3 regions of the Janthinobacterium sp. B9-8 genome follow, and region 2 is predicted to be linked to each of the others. Evidence: predicted binding sites of a transcription regulator. Region 2 holds the regulator's gene; each other region holds the start of a gene.
What was found. The regulator HrcA, encoded in region 2, represses chaperone genes, less so after heat shock. The targets are predictions, from matches to a motif close to TTAGCACTCNNNNNNNNNGAGTGCTAA.

Region 1 (5,713 bases), 1.9 Mb from region 2:
GCATAAAATAAACGGTATTGCCAATCGGCCTTAATAAGAGTTCCTGCTCTAAAGCTGCGGCAAAAAAGCGCTGTGCAAAACCGGGCGCGGCATCAATCACATCAAAAGCCCAGATCATCCCCGTGCGCCGATAGTTTTTAAGCTTGGGATGCGTGGCAAGTGGCAAAAACAATGCATCCCAACGTTGCGCTTTTTCAAGGTTTTTTTGAATCACATCGTCATTTTCAAAAATATCCAAAACAGCTAAAGCCGCCGCGCAAGCCAGAGGATTCCCGGTATAAGAATGCGAATGCAAAAAAGCCCGGTTGATATCATCATGATAAAAAGCAGCGTAAATTTCATCGCTGCTCAGCACCACGGCCAGCGGTAAAAAGCCGCCGGTAATCCCTTTAGAAAGGCATAAAAAATCCGGCCGTATCTTTGCCTGCTCATAAGCAAACATAGACCCTGTGCGGCCAAAACCCACGGCAATTTCGTCACAAATTAAATGAATTTGATAGCGATCACATAAAACCCGAGCTTTTTGTAAATAGCGCGCGTCATACATCGCCATGCCTGCCGCGCCTTGTACTAAGGGTTCGAGAATCAGCGCGGCGATATCTTGATGATGCTCGGCCAAGGTGGCTTCTAGCGATTGCAAGGCACGATCGGCCACATCAACCGCCGTTTCAGCGGCCGTGGCTTGGCGTGCATCGGGATTCATTACGCAAAAATTTTCCCTGACTAAGGGAGCATAAGCCGCACGGAAAATCGGCACATCGGTCACCGACAAGGCCCCCGCCGTTTCGCCGTGGTAGCTATTTTCTAAATAAATAAAGCGGTTTTTTTGTGGCTGGCCCAGATTGCGCCAGTAATGCACCGACATTTTAAGTGCCACTTCAATGGCAGACGCGCCATCCGAGCCATAAAAGGCGTGGCCCAAACCGGTGAGCGTTGCAAGGCGCTCGGATAACTCCACCACGGGCTGATGGGTAAAGCCCGCCAGCATCACATGCTCTAAGCTATCCATTTGCTGACTAATCGCCGCTTTAATTCTGGGCTCGCCATGGCCAAATAAATTAACCCACCAGCTAGAAACCGCATCCAGATAGCGTTTGCCATCCACATCGTATAGCCACGCACCTTGTGCACGGGCAATCGGGATCAGCGGAAAGCTTTCGTGGCGCTTCATTTGCGTACAAGGGTGCCATACGGCGGCTAAGCTTCGTGCCAGTAAATCAGTGTTTTTCATATAAAAATATAAAGCTTCAGATAAGCTATTTTAGTCCAGACTGCTCAATACCTTAGCAAAATCCGCTTTAAAACGCACAGGGGATATCCGCAATAAAAAAGGCGAGCACGCTGGCTCGCCCCGATCAAATCAAATTCACGCATCCGTTTTAGAATGATTTAGAAATACTGAGCTTGTAATTACGCCCTACTCCAGTCACGCCTTCACTCAGATATGGCTGATAATCACGATTAAATAGATTATCAATCGTCAACCTCGCTTCTAGTCCACTCAACATATCACCCCGGCCTTTCCAACTGGCAAACAGGGTATGCAAACCATAACCTTTGGATGGCGGTAAGCGATAAACATGGCCAACCGGCAATACTTTATCTTGTTCGCCCACAAATTTACCCTGCCAGCCTGCGGTAATGCCCTGCTCAGGTAATTTAAAGCCCAGCCCCATGATCAGTTTATCGGGGGCCACACTCGATACCGGCTCATCGTTACCCCAAGGATCGCGCTGGCTGCCGTTTCTTCTGCCGTATTGCATCGACAAAGACGCGTTGGCAAAGAAGTAGCGAGTGTTATAGAAGGTTTCGATTTCCATCCCTTCGGTTTTATAGCCACTCAAATTGCGGTAATTAGATAGTGCTGGCGGTAATTTATCTCGACCCGCAGACGTGTAGCCCGACACCAACACACCAAGGCGTGGGCCGATATTGTCTGAGACCCGGTTTTGATAGAGGGTAAAGCGCAGCTGTGCATCGTCATTGTCGGTCAGCAAACCTTGCTGATTCCACATTGCGCCCACACGCGCAGCGGTAATTCGCTCGACATCGAGGCCACGGCTTGTGCCGGGCGTGGCTGACCCCACGTCCGATGACACGTAGTACTCTGTGGAATACAGCTCATCAATCGTTGGTGCGCGCCAGGTCTGGCTGATATCCGCAAAGAAAGAGGCATGGTTATTGGCTTTCCAGAACAGGCCCAGCCTAGGTGAAAAGCCTTCAAACCTGGCTTCGCTATAATCATGACCTGCAGCAGGCAGCGGGCTGTTATAACGGCGCGCCCGGTTCGGCACACCTTCTGCGGTGATATGGTCGTAGCGCAATGCCGCTGTCAGCGTCACATCGCCATAGCTCACCGCATCTTGCACATGAATGCCCAGCCCTCTTTGCTGACCGGCAGGCATATAGTAAGGCTGGAAATAGCCGTAGTTATAACTAGGGTCTTTTATTGCCGTGCTGCTTGGGTAATACATCAGCGTATCGCGCTGATTATCGTGCCACTGCGTACCAACGCTCAGCACATGGGCAAAGGGGCCGCTAGTAAACAAGCTTTCATTGCGCAATTCAGCCAGCTTATCGGTGTAAGTAGCCCAGCTTTCATTACCTAATGAGCCAAGGAAAGAGCCCACAGAGGCCGTGGCGGAGCGTTGATCGTGCTGATTGGTTTTAGAATAGCCATAGCTCGCCAAGATATTGATCAGCGGATTATCACTCGGGCTAAAGCGCCATTTTGCAGAGTAAGTGGTGTCTTCCTGATCCCGGTACAGCACCTTGCGCTTCCATGCTTCATCAAAACCAAATTTTTTAATTTCTGCATCGGTAGGCGCTGGCGCGTCTTCACCCAGAGCCGCAAAAGGGGCCCAAGCGCTACTGCGGCCTTGCATGGTCGAGAGTGTGAGTAACTGATCTTCTGTCAGGCGGATATTTAATTTTGCGAGGCTGGAAGGCGCATCAATGGCAGAAAAACGGAAAGGATCGCCATTGGGTTTGCGCAAATCATCGGATTCGCGCTGAGTAAAATACACCAGCGCATCAAAACGGCCATCTTCAGTGCGGCCATACACAGCCGCCGTGGTGTCTTGCTCATGATTATTTGTTTGATGCGAATACTTGAGCAAAGCCCCTAGATTAGCGTCGCCCTGTAAAAGGTCTTTAGCGTCTTTAGTTTCAATCGTGATCACACCACCAAAGCCACCATTGCCATACAGAGAGGTGTGCGGGCCTTTATTCACTTCAATTTGTTTCACCAGCTCAGGCTCGATAAAAATCGAGCCCTGGCGATATTTTTCAAAGCCCTTAGGCGCGCCGTCCACAATCACTTTTACATCCTGAACTTTATTAAAGCCCCAGATATTTAAAGTTTGCCCGCTGGGACGCGATGTGCCGGTTAAATCCACCCCCGGCAAGGTATCAAGCAAGGCGGCCACATTGCCAGCCTGCTGACGTTCAATATCTTCATGATCTAAATAGGAGCGCCCCACATTGGCGCTACCCATTTTTTCACCAAATACAGTGATCGCAGGCAAAGTTGTTTCAGTGGACTTTTTTGCAGCCACTTCGCTGGCTGTTTTACTTGCGACTTTACTTGCGAAGGCAGGGGCACTAAAGGCGGCGGCAAGTGCAAGCACCATCGCTGTATTTTGGATCTTCATTTTGCTCAAACTCGTTTTAAATAGAACAGCAAGGGCAGAACTTCATATGCCCTTTTTTAGGGAAGTCGACAGTGGCTCAGAGATGTAACTCAATCGTCATCATTATAAATGATAATGATTCCCATTAAAACAGTTTTCTTACAAATTAAAGCCTCCAATCTGGTGAGATCTGCATGGTCGGTATCAGCAATAATGATGCTCTTCAAAAAATTTCGCTCTTCCCCCACTTGAAAAGACCTTACCTCGCCCATACCATCTAGCACTCGTTAGCAGTGAGTGCTAACAGCGTTCTGTAGGCCGCTTGGCCAAGCATTGAATGCCACTTTTTTATCTGGAGAGTGAACACCATGAAAATTCGTCCTTTGCATGACCGTGTAGTAATCAAACGCGTTGAAGCTGAAGAAAAAACTGCATCTGGCATTGTGTTGCCAGGTAACGCTGCTGAAAAGCCGGATATGGGCGAAGTGGTTGCCGTCGGTAACGGTAAGATTTTAGAAAACGGCTCTGTACGCCCAATGGCTGTTAAAGCTGGCGATAAAGTAATTTTTGGCAAGTACAGCGGCCAAACCGTGAAAGTAGATGGCGACGAACTGCTAGTAATGCGTGAAGAAGACATCATGGGCGTGATCGAAGGTTAATTAACCTGCGTGATCCTTCGTGACCGAGGCCCAAGCCCGGCACGATCTCAAACCACTACGGAGTAAATGAACATGGCAGCAAAAGAAGTTAAATTCGGTGATTCCGCCCGCGCCCGCATGGTAGCTGGTGTAAATATTCTGGCTGATGCCGTTAAAGTAACACTGGGCCCTAAGGGTCGTAACGTTGTGCTGGAACGCAGCTACGGCGCGCCTACCATCACCAAAGACGGTGTATCGGTAGCCAAAGAAATCGAACTGAAAGACAAGTTCGAAAACATGGGCGCGCAAATGGTGAAAGAAGTTGCATCTAAGACTTCTGATATCGCTGGTGATGGTACAACGACTGCTACCGTATTGGCTCAAGCCATCGTGCAAGAAGGCATGAAATACGTGGCTGCCGGTATGAACCCAATGGATTTGAAGCGCGGTATCGACAAGGCTGTGATTGCCTTAGTTGCTGAGCTAAAAAACATTGCTAAGCCTTGCTCTACCACCAAAGAAATCGCTCAAGTTGGCTCTATCTCTGCTAACAGCGACGAAATCATCGGCGAAAAAATCGCTGCTGCGATGGAAAAAGTAGGTAAAGAAGGCGTGATTACCGTTGAAGACGGTACTGGCCTTGAAGATGAGTTGGATGTAGTTGAAGGTATGCAGTTTGATCGCGGCTACCTCTCACCGTACTTCATCAACAACCCAGAAAAACAAATTGCCCTGCTGGACAATCCGTTTGTACTGCTTTTCGACAAGAAAATCAGCAACATCCGTGACCTGCTACCGGTACTGGAACAAGTGGCTAAAGCTGGCCGCCCACTATTGATTATTGCTGAAGATGTAGACGGCGAAGCGCTGGCAACTCTGGTAGTGAACAACATCCGCGGTATTCTGAAGACTGTAGCTGTTAAGGCTCCTGGCTTTGGTGATCGTCGTAAAGCCATGCTGGAAGACATCGCTACCCTGACTGGCGGTACTGTGATCGCTGAAGAAGTTGGCCTAACCCTAGAAAAAGCCACACTGGCTGAATTGGGTTCTGCTAAGCGTATCGAAGTATCCAAAGAAAACACCATCATCATCGATGGCGCGGGTAATGAAGAAAGCATCAAAACACGCGTTGGCCTGATCCGTAAGCAAATCGAAGATGCAAGCAGCGATTACGATCGTGAAAAACTGCAAGAACGCGTAGCTAAATTAGCTGGCGGCGTTGCAGTGATCAAGGTTGGTGCAGCGACTGAAGTTGAAATGAAAGAGAAGAAAGCCCGCGTTGAAGACGCACTGCACGCAACACGCGCAGCTGTGGAAGAAGGCATTGTGGCCGGTGGTGGCGTAGCTCTGCTGCGCGCACGCTCTTCTATCATTGACCTGAAAGGCGCTAACGTTGATCAAGATGCAGGTATCAAGATCGTACTGAAAGCCATCGAAGCGCCA
Region 2 (5,713 bases):
CACGATTGATTTACCAGCCCCTGTTTCACCCGTTAAGGTGGTGAGGCCCGAGCGAAAGTCGAGAGACAGCTCTTGCACGATGACAAAGGATTTAAGCGAGATAGAAAGCAGCATGGCGCTTTTTTACACCTTGGTTACGGTTGCCACAGAGATTTTAAAAATCAGTGAAATGATTAAAAGCTAAAGTTCTGTAGACACGGAGATGAATGAGAGCACGAAGAACACAGAGTTATGAAGTTGCTTCAGTTAGCTTTGATAGTGAGCTACACCTTGAACCACAGAGTAAAACGAGGACACAGAGAACACGGAGAAAACCATCAAATTTATCGTTTCCTCTGTGAAACTCTGTGCACTCTGTGTTCTCTGTGGTTCGAGATTTTGCTCCCTCAATTTTAGGCTGAAATATCTTTAAGTATGGCTATTCACCCTGCACTACCACACTGAACATCATCACAATATTCGCGACAGACTCATCTTGTTTTTCTCAGTGTGCTCTCTTTATCTCTGTATCTACAGAACTAAGCCTTGTTATGCCACTACAATTACAAACGCTCACCCCAGCGTAGTTTTTCGCGCAGGGTGTCGTAGTAGTGGTAACTATTCGGGTGCAATACTCTTAAGGTATTGCGGTAGCGGCTAATCAATACACGATCTTTTTCTTGTAAATCACAGTGCGACTGATTGTCGTAATACACCCGTGCATCTTGAGCGCGGGTCAGCAAAAATTCCACCGCACAGGTATCGTTCACCACAATCGGGCGATTCGATAGCGATTGCGGGCAAATTGGTACCAGTGCAATCGCAGGCAGGCTAGGATGCAAAATCGGCCCACCGGATGCTAGCGCGTAAGCTGTGGAACCGGTTGGGGTTGAAATAATCAAGCCATCCGAACGCTGACTATATACAAAGCGGCCATCAATGAAGATTTCAAATTCGATCATGGCACCGGTATTACCCCGGCTAAACACCACATCATTAAACGCTAAGGCGTTGTCAATTTCATGACCATCACGCACCACGGTGGTTTCAAGCAGGATGCGCTCTTCGGGGATAAATTCACCGTGCAGCATGGCAATCACTAGCTCATCCATTTCATCGACCGAGATATCAGTCATAAAGCCCAGACGGCCCTGATTAATCCCTACCAGTGGAATGCGATAGGGGGCAAGCAAACGCGCCACGCCCAGCATGGTGCCATCCCCCCCCAGTACAATGACTAAATCCGCCACTTTGCCGATATTATCGCGGCTTACATCCTGATGCTCGGTAATGCCGTGTTCTTCCGCAGTGGCTTGATCAAGTAAAACTTTAACGCCAGCAGTGGTTAACAGCGAGGCAAGGCGGCGTATAGGCTCGTCCAGATTAGGCGTGCCAGCACGCCCTACAACAGCGACGGTTTTGAACAGTAGACTATGCATAAGCTCATTAGACCCGATTTTTTAATAAATAACACCCGTAGTCAGTTATGTTATTGCATTCTTGGGGCCTGCGCCTAGCCGGAAGATTCCCTTCTGGCTCCAAACGCTCCCCGCACTGGCCAAGCCTGACTTAAACAGAGGCAATGCACGGTGTGCTACACAGATATATTGCGGGGGGTAAATAAGGCGGCTCCAAGCAAGCAGCAGTGAAATAACCGGCAGTGCTGATCTACTTTAAAACCTAAGAAACTGCCCGGCATTTTTGAAAGCAGGGGCTTGCTCACAAGCGAAACTCCTTGTAAAACGAAGTAAGATTCGCAACTTGGTCCACCACCACCGCCCTATATGCTGAACGATCGTTCTCAAATTCTACTTAAAACCCTCGTCGAGCGCTACATTGCTGACGGCCAGCCCGTTGGCTCGAAAGCCTTACAGCATTTTTCCGGGCTGGATATTAGCTCTGCAACGATCAGAAATACCATGGTTGATTTGGAAGCCCTAGGCTTTGTCGCCAGCCCGCATACCTCGGCGGGCCGCATCCCCACCGCCTTGGGCTACCGTCTATTTGTTGACTCTTTGCTTACCGTACAAACTTTAGATCAACTCACTATGACAGGGCTGGCAGAACAATTACCGGTAGACAGCCCGCAACGCAGCGTAGCCGCCGCTTCGCAAATTTTATCGCAACTCACCCAGTTTGCCGGTGTAGTGCAAAGCCCGCGGCGGCATGAGCTTTTGCTTAAGCAAATCGAATTTATGCAATTATCCGAGCGCCGTGTGCTGCTGATTCTGGTGACCAGCGATGGCGATGTGCAAAACCGTATTTTGCAAACCGAACGACTATTTAGCAGCAAAGAGCTTAGCGAAGCCGCTCACTTTTTAAATGAATATTGCTCAGGCAAAACACTGGCGGCATTAAGCCATATTGTGCAAAACGAATTAGTCAGATTAAAGAGCGATATTGTCAGCCTGATGAATGCCGCTGTCGTGCTAGGGGCTGAATTAACAAGCCATAACGATTCGATGGTGATTGCGGGCGAGCACCAGCTGCTTGGCTTTGGTGATTTATCATCCAATGTGGCCAGAATGCGGCAATTGTTTGCCTTATTTGAGCAGAAAACCGCCCTGCTGCAATTGCTGGATTTAGGTAATCACGCAGATGGTGTAAAGATTTATATCGGCGGCGAATCCGGCCTAGCACCGCTGGACGACTGTTCAGTAATCACAGCGCCTTATCGCGTAAATGGCGAAATTGTTGGCACACTGGGGGTGATTGGGCCTACCCGAATGGATTATGAAAGAGTGATTCCTATTGTTGACATCACCGCCCAGCTATTGTCTTCGGCACTTTCTCAATAAACTCCTATTTAAATGACAAGGGCTCACTTCCTTAGCTCTGTCAGCGATACAAAGACACAATCGGCTCAAGGGATATGCTTTTTATGAGCCACAAGCCATATTCACTCTGAAATTGCTCAACACGATCTACCCAGCACAACATCTTCTCTCATGATTGCATAACCTTTCATGGATAATACAAACCACCATTAGAAAAGCGAAGACCATGCGTAAACTTCTCCCCCTATTATTAGTCAGCCTGATGGGCATGGCGCACGCCGACGAAGCCTTAGTTGCCCGCGAAGATGTACAGGCTTATATCAAGGCCACCGCTGCGACACATCAGTTTAGCGAAGAAGAGCTGGTGCAAACGCTCAGCCGCGCCACGCATAAAAGCAATGTACTGGATATCTTGGACCGCCCTTCCACCGCGCGCCCCTGGTATACATTCCGCGTTAATTTTGTAAACCCGGCCCGCAGTTTGGCAGGGGCCAAATTCTGGCGTGAGCACGCCATTGCCATCAAAGAAATCAGCGAGCGCTATGGGGTAGAGCCGGAAGTGATCGTAGCTATTTTGGGGGCAGAAACCAATTACGGCAAAAACACTGGCAGCTTTTATATTCTGGATGTGCTGAGCACCATCGCCTTTGATTACCCGCGCCGCGCCGAATTTTTTCAAAAAGAACTAACCGAATTCTTATTACTGGCCCGCGAAGAGAACGAAGACCCGATGAGCTTTAAAGGCTCTTACGCAGGTGCAATGGGCTGGCCGCAGTTTATGCCCTCATCGTTTCGCCAATATGCCGTGGATTACGATCAAAACGGCCATCGTGATATCTGGGCCCACCCTAACGACGCCATTGCCAGCGTGGCTAATTACTTAAAAGCACACGGCTGGGAAAAAGGCCAGGCAGCCTACGCTGCCGTCAATATCAACGCCGATATGAGCGATGTATTTGCCGATAAATTTAATCTGCATTACACGGTAGGCGAATTAATGCAAAAAGGCGTAGCTCCCCTTAATGAGCTGGATACCCAGCAAAAAGCGGTTTTATTTGCACTAGAAACCGAGCCTGGCTTTACCAGCCACTATCTAGGCTTTAATAATTTTTATGTCATCACCCGTTACAACAAAAGCACGCTCTATGCGACAGCGGTATTGCAGCTTTCTGAAAGTATTTTAAAAAGCTATCAGGAAGGTGAGGATTTAAAACCAGCTAAAGCCCCTGCCAACAAGCCTGCTAAGCCCGTCAAAAAACCGGGCGCTTGGCGTTAAATTTTAGGGTGGGCACGTTTATGCCCACGCGTTCTCTGTACTCATCGCCCCCTCAAAGGCCAATATGAAAGCAAGTATCATTATTTTGATCGCAATGATTTGGGGAGGGCTACAATTTGGCGTAGGCGGGGCATTGGGCGCTGGCCTGATCGCATTTATTGGCTATCTCTATCTCAGCAAAAAATCAGCCCCATCCGAACAAAATTCTAATGCGGCAATGAATGGTAGAGATTTACAAGCATCCCACCTCACACCGCCCTTGGAGCAAAGAGTCGCGCAGCTAGAGCAATCGCTCGCCGCCTTGCAAGCCGAAGTGCAGCAGCTCAAAGAGCAAGGCAAGGACAGCATCGCCGCCAGCAGCCCGGCTTTTGAAGCGGTAAGCCCAAGCATCACGCCGGCCGCATTACACGAAGTTGAACACAGCACCGTAGAAATCAGCATACCTGCTACGCCTTATCTGGCCGATCTTCAAGCCGAAAACATCCCAGCGACCAGCGCTCAATCGATTACCACTGAAACAAACGACTCCTCAGCGATCACGCCTTCTGAGACCAGCGCGATTGATAGGGTCGCGGCGCTCAGCCAGCAAGCCGCAATAAGTAGCCCAGCCATCGCAGCTGAAACAAGCGATGAATCAACGCTCCCTTCCTCGGAGACCAATGCTGTTGACCTAGCCGCTGCAGTCACCCCCCGCAGCCAGCAAGCAGTACCAAGCCGCCCTGCACCCCCACTCCCCCTGCTGCCAGCAGAGCCAGACTGGCTTAGCGAGCAATTATCCAAAGCCTTTAAAATGGGCAAAGACTGGCTACTGGGTGGCAATACCGTGGTGCGGGTCGGGATACTGATTCTCTTTTTTGGCGTGGCGTTTTTACTTAAATTTGCCGCCGACAACAGCATGCTGCCAGTGGAGTTTCGCTTTGCAGGCACGGCCATTGGTGCCATTGCACTCTTGGTGATTGGCTGGCGATTGCGTGACAAGCGCCGCGAATATGCCTTGATTATGCAAGGCGGCGGCGTGGGCGTGTTGTATCTCACCGCCTTTACCGCGCTGAAATTTGCCGTGATTCCTGCCGGATTTGCGCTGGTATTTTTGGTCTTGGTCGGCGTATTTTCGGCCATTTTAGCCATCAAACAAGACGCCAGATCGCTGGCGGTGATGGGCATTACCGGTGGTTTTTTAGCGCCGATTCTGACATCCACCGGCCACGGCAGCCATATCGCCCTGTTTAGCTATTTTGCCCTGCTTAATGCCGGTATTTTTGCGATGGCTTGGTATAAAACATGGCGGCCGCTTAATTTACTGGGCTTTGTGTTTACCTTTGGGATTGCCACAAGCTGGGGCGCGCTTAAATATAAGCCTGAGCTACTCGCCAGCACCGAGCCGTTTTTAATCTTATTTTTCCTGTTTTATGTGGGCATTGCCCTGCTCTACGCCCTACGCCAGCAAGTTGCACTCAAAAGCTATGTAGACGGCACGCTGATCTTTGGCACGCCGCTGGCCGCGTTTGGCCTGCAAGCCGCGCTGGTCCACGGCATTGAATTTGCACTGGCCGGTAGTGCCGTCGTGCTCTCTGCTTTCTATCTTTTAATTGCCCAGTTTTTAAGGGCAAAAAAACGCGACGAGCTGCGTTTACTGTTTGAAGCGCTGCTTGCGCTGGGCGTGCTGTTTGCCACGCTGGCC
Region 3 (5,713 bases), 1.6 Mb from region 2:
AATGCGAAAAGCCGCGTACTTTCTCAATAGAAGAATTGCTAAAGATTGCGCCTTTGGAAGAGCGAATTTATCGCCTGCGCTGTGTAGAAGGCTGGTCGATGGTGATTCCTTGGGTGGGTTTCCCACTTTCTGAATTAATTAAACGGGTTAATCCCACGTCTAAAGCCAAATACGTTGAATTTATTTCGCTAGCCGACAAAGCACAGATGCCCGGCGTTGGCCGCTCGGTATTGGATTGGCCTTATACCGAAGGATTACGCATGGATGAAGCTATGCATCCTTTGGCGATTATGGCGGTGGGCCTTTATGGCAAAGTATTACCTAATCAAAATGGCGCACCGATTCGTTTGGTTGTGCCGTGGAAATATGGCTTTAAAAGCGCTAAATCGATTGTAAAAATCCGCCTTACCGAAAAACAACCGCAAACTTCATGGAATAAAGCAGGGCCAAATGAATACGGCTTTTATTCCAATGTAAACCCGGAAGTAGACCATCCCCGCTGGAGCCAGGCCACCGAGCGGCGCATTGGCGAATTCTTTAAACGCAAAACCTTAATGTTTAATGGCTACGGCGACCAAGTGGCGGGAATGTACAAGGGAATGGATTTGAAGAAGTTGTTTTGATGGATTGAAAGTCAAAAGGTCTGTAGACACAGAGAGCACAGAGTTAAAAAGCAGGACACGGAGAAAAAACTAGGCATAAGTGTAGATAACAGCACACTTACCCTAAAAGGTTTTCTCGGTGTGCTCCGTGTTCTCACCGCTCTCTGTGTCTACAGATCTTTTTAAGATTTTTAGATATAAAAAAACGGAGCCGCTGGCTCCGTTTTTTTATGCTGGCAATAATGCCTGCTTCATTTTGCTGAGGGCTTTGGCCTCGATTTGGCGGATCCGTTCGGCCGAGACATTAAATTCTGCGGCTAAATCATGCAGTGTTAAGGATGTGCCTTCGTCCGCTAGCCAGCGTGTTTCCACGATTCTGCGGCTGCGCTCATCAAGACTTGCAAGTGCCATTTGCAGGCCTTCGGTATGCAGCTTGTCTGTAGCACGGCGTGCCAAGGTGGCATCCGGTGCGCTGTCGTGATCCGCTAGCCAATCTATAGGCGCGTAGCCTTCGTCATCGTTGTCGTCGGCGATCAGGGAGATATCCTGGCCGCTCATCCGTGTTTCCATTTCCAGTACTTCTTCGCGCTTTACACCTAAATCGTCGGCAATTTTTTGCGCTTCAGAAGTGGTGAGTGCGGCAAAGCCGGGCTTCATGGAGCGCAGATTAAAAAATAATTTACGCTGAGCTTTGGTCGTGGCAACACGAACCAAGCGCCAGTTGCGCAGTACGTATTCGTGGATTTCGGCTTTGATCCAATGCACAGCGAAGGAAAATAGGCGTACGCCACGGCCGGGCTCAAAGCGTTTTACCGCTTTCATCAGGCCGATATTGCCCTCTTGGATTAAGTCTGCCTGAGGCAGGCCGTAGCCAGAGTAACCGCGTGCAATCGATACCACGACTCGCAGATGGGACATAACCAGTTGCTTGGCGGCCTCCAAGTCGTTGTCTTGGTGGTAGCGCTCGGCAAGGCTGATTTCCTCTTCTTGCGAGAGCATGGGTACAGTATTTACACGCTGGATATAGCTCTCGATGCTGTCGCCACCGGACAGAACGGGAAGTGTAAGTGCAGACGCCATGTTTAAATCTCTCCTAGCAAAAAACGCTTGCTGATTCTAGCACTTGACTTGAGAGAGTGCTAAGAAAAAGCAAATATTCAGACTTTTGATTCAATCACACTATGGGGGGACAAGGCACGGCAATTTTTCCTATCTGCTCAATAGCGTGAATTAATCGGTACTAATGCTAATAAAAATGCGGCTTGAGCTATTTTTAAATCATTTTGCCAAGGCTATGTAAATTGCCTTAAATGCCGCCATACCGCCAGCCATGCGCCGATAAACGTCAGGAGAATACATAGGCCACATACGATGGCAATGGTGATGAGATCAGGTGATAGCAGGGTAAATTTTTGTCCATAAGCCGTTGCCAAATCGCTTACCGCAGGGTTGAGGTGCGATAACATGCCACCAACAATAGCGCAGGCAACTAAGCCGCCCAGCAAGCCCTGCACCATGGCAAAGTAGACAAAAGGGCGGCGGATAAAGGCATCGGTTGCGCCGATCAGCCTTGCCACTTCGATTTCTTCTTTGCGCGTTAAAATTTGCATACGGATCGCGTTGCCGGTAATCAGCGCCAGTGCTGCGGCCAGTAGCACGGCAATCACTTCAAATAAAGTCTGGCCTAGCGCGAGCAATCTTTCCAAGCGATGTGCCCAAGCCGAATCGAGCTGAACTTCCTCTACGCCGGGGCGGCTGATCAGATCTTTTTGCAAGGCTTCTAAGGTGCTGGCTTGGCTGTCTTTGCTGCTTAGTACAAAGGCATCGGGTAGCGGATTTTCGCTCAACCCTGCTAACAGATTGGTCGCGCCAGATGAAATCTGCATTTCTTTAAGTGCATCGTCTTTACTGATAAAGCGGCTGCTGGCGATGCGAGGGTCTTTCTTTAATTGCGTTTTAAGCATGGCAAGATCTTCTGCCGTGGCGGTATCGCGCATAAAGATAGAAATTTGCGGCTCTACATGGATCTGGCTCGCCACACTGCTCAGGCTGCTAATAATCAGCCACAGCGCCAAGGGCAGTGCGGCGGTAATGCCAATCACCAAGAGATTGAGTGCGCTGGAGAAAGGGTGGCGAACCAAAGCACCCAAGGTGCGTGCTAAGGAGAGTAGATGAAGTCTGAACCAGTGTTTCATAGCGCCTCAAGCAGTAAATTGACCATTTTTCAGGCGCAGAATACGGCGGCCGTAATCTGCCATCAGGGTTTCATCGTGAGCAGAAATTACGATGGTGACGCCAACTTGATGAAAGGATTTAAACAGCTCCAGAATATCGTGGGCGTAATCGCGATCTAAATTAGCTGTTGGCTCGTCTGCCAGCAAAATAGCGGGCCGATGCACTACCGCACGGGCAATACACAGCCGCTGCTGCTCACCACCTGATAGCGAGATCGGGTTGAGTTTTTCTTTGCCAGCTAGGCCTACTTTATCAAGCGCGGCCAAAACGCGGCGGCGGCCTTCTCTATGATCAAAGCCAACGATATCCAGTGGCAGGCTGACGTTATCCAGAACGGTGCGATCAAACAGAATTTTATGATCCTGAAAAATCAGCCCCAGATGGCGGCGAATATAGGGTAGCGAGCTGCGATTCATTTTCGCCATATTCTGCCCGTTGACAACCACCGCTCCGCCGCTGGGCTTTTCTATGCCCGCAATCAGTTTGAGCAGCGTCGATTTGCCCGCGCCAGAATGGCCAGCCAAAAAAACCAGCTCGCCACTTGGAATCTCAAAGCTTAAATTCTTAACGGCATCAAAGCCGCCAGGATAACGCTTACTGACTTGCTGGAATTGGATCATAGAAGCCCTGTCTTTGTTTTCCACGAATACGCCAAGCTATAGGTTTTGAATCTGTAAAAACTGTGGTGAAAAAAAACTAAATCTTGAACCACTTCGGTCCCAGAGAACACGGAGTTACACGGAGAAAACCAAGGTATATATGAACATCACAAAGCCATTGATCAAAGCTCTGTTTATTGTTTCTCAGTGTGCTGCTTTAAAACTCTGTGTTCTCTGTGTCTTAAGATTCTTTTAAATTTACGCTTTCACCAGCACTTTGTTTTCGTACCGATTACCGCCGAACTCGAAGTATGTTACACCATGCTGAACAAAACCTTGGCGGGCATAAAAAGCAATTGCACGGTGATTGTTACTATTGCTACTTAGCCAGTAAGTACGAGAGGCGATGATTTCTTCGCAATAAGCCAGCAGCTTGCTGCCTAAGCCTTGGCTGGTAAAGACTTCTTGAACATACAGCGTTTGCAGCTCAATGGAGCCAAGCACGGGATGTTGTTCGGATGCAAAATCGATTTGAGCGAAAGCCACCAGATGATGATTGATTTCAGCGACCAATATTTGATACTGAGGATTGCTGATTAAGTCAGTGAATTTGGCGGGTGTAAATTCACTCAGCACATAAGCCGAAATATCCTGCCGAATGCCCTCAGTCGCATAGGTATGCAACCAAACCTGAATCGCCAGCGCCGCCAAGTTTTGCGCATCAGAGGCCGTAGCACAGCGTAAAACAAGGGAGTGATCCATTAACTTCCTACAATCAAAAAGATCTGTAGACACAGAGCTAGGAAGAGCACACGGAGCACACAAACAAGATGACTCCCGCTGGATGTTCTTGTTATTTGCTTAGGCAGCGAGGCGATGCGGAACAAGCTGCCGTTCCACACCCTACAAATTTATTTGTTTTTCATCGGTGTTCTCGCTTTTATGATCTCCGTGTCTTCTGTGTCCCAAGATTTATGGTTTTTAATCAAACAACGCATCCACATAATCTTTGGCAATAAAGGGGCGTAAATCGTCGATGCTTTCGCCCACGCCCACAAAGCGCAGTGGAATCGGGCGCTGTTTGGCAATTGCCGCGATAATTCCGCCCTTGGCTGTGCCATCGAGCTTGGTCAAAATTAAACCGGTTAGGCCCAGTGCATCGTCGAATGATTTCACCTGGCTGAGCGCGTTCTGGCCGTTATTGGCATCCAGCACCAGCATGATTTCGTGCGGGCCTGTTGGATCGGCTTTTTGTACTACGCGTTTTACTTTTTTGATTTCTTCCATCAAATGCAGTTGCGTAGGCAGGCGGCCGGCAGTGTCGACAATCACGACATCAATGCCACGCGCTTTGGCGGCGTTGACCGCATCAAAGGCAACAGCCGCAGAATCGCCGCCATCCTGGGCAATCACTTGCACGCCATTGCGCTCACCCCATACCACCAATTGTTCACGCGCGGCAGCACGGAAAGTGTCCCCAGCGGCGAGGAGTACGCTCAGCCCCTGGCCTTGGAAATATTTAGCCAGCTTGCCGATGCTAGTGGTTTTACCCGCACCATTTACACCCGCTACCATCAAGATAAAGGGCTTATGCGTGCTAACATCCAGCGGTTTTTGCAAGGGGCTGATTAAATCGGTGAGGGAGCTTTGTAATGCACCTTTCAGCTCTGAGCCATTTTTAAGCCCGGCAAGGCTTACGCGATTTCGCACATCGCTGAGCAAATGCTGTGTTGCATCGACGCCCATATCGGCGGTCAGCAGCACGGATTCTAGCTCTTCGTACAGATCTTCATCAATCTGCCCGCCGCCAAACAGCCCCGCCAAGCTTTTGCCCAAGCGATCTCGTGTTTTAGAGAGACCCGCTTTTAGCCGCTCTGCCCAAGATTGCTTGGCTTGTGGCTGCGCGACTTCAATAATGGCAGCAGGAGCAGGAGCAGGAGCAGGAGCAGGAGCAGGAGCAGGAGCAGGAGCAGGAGCAGGAGCAGGAGCAGGAGCAGGAGCAGGAGCAGGAGCAATGGCCTCGGCCAGCGCTGCTTCTTCAACAATCAGCGGCTCAGCGCTTGCCGCTTCAATGGCAATTTCAGCTACGTCAACAATAGGCGTAGCTGCGTGATGAATGGGTGCCGTGTCGATTTGGACAGGCTCTACCACCAGCGGTGTTTCTGGGGTGACCGGTGCAACCGGCTTTTTTTTGCGAAAAAAACTGAACATGAGTTTGCGGGTATTCCGAAAGATGGCGGAAAATGCGGGCAGCTTGTCGATAAGTCTGCGTTAAAA

Region 1: the regulator HrcA is predicted to act here: its motif matches at 3,910-3,936, upstream of groES (co-chaperone GroES).
Region 3: the regulator HrcA is predicted to act here: its motif matches at 1,719-1,745, upstream of rpoH (RNA polymerase sigma factor RpoH).

What each region holds. Positions count from the first base shown of each region.
Region 1 covers NZ_CP014222.1:33,718-39,430, reverse strand. The annotation lists gene bioA (adenosylmethionine--8-amino-7-oxononanoate transaminase) at 1-1,231, opposite strand, end outside; gene VN23_RS00170 (TonB-dependent hemoglobin/transferrin/lactoferrin family receptor) at 1,380-3,653, opposite strand; gene groES (co-chaperone GroES) at 4,001-4,291, shown strand; gene groL (chaperonin GroEL) at 4,364-5,713, shown strand, end outside.
Region 2 covers NZ_CP014222.1:1,972,841-1,978,553, forward strand. The annotation lists gene recN (DNA repair protein RecN) at 1-114, opposite strand, end outside; gene VN23_RS08810 (NAD kinase) at 543-1,418, opposite strand; gene hrcA (heat-inducible transcriptional repressor HrcA) at 1,764-2,777, shown strand; gene mltB (lytic murein transglycosylase B) at 2,983-4,032, shown strand; gene VN23_RS08825 (DUF2339 domain-containing protein) at 4,097-5,713, shown strand, end outside.
Region 3 covers NZ_CP014222.1:3,572,476-3,578,188, reverse strand. The annotation lists gene msrP (protein-methionine-sulfoxide reductase catalytic subunit MsrP) at 1-623, shown strand, start outside; gene rpoH (RNA polymerase sigma factor RpoH) at 831-1,682, opposite strand; gene ftsX (permease-like cell division protein FtsX) at 1,895-2,797, opposite strand; gene ftsE (cell division ATP-binding protein FtsE) at 2,804-3,457, opposite strand; gene VN23_RS16145 (GNAT family N-acetyltransferase) at 3,695-4,198, opposite strand; gene ftsY (signal recognition particle-docking protein FtsY) at 4,418-5,647, opposite strand.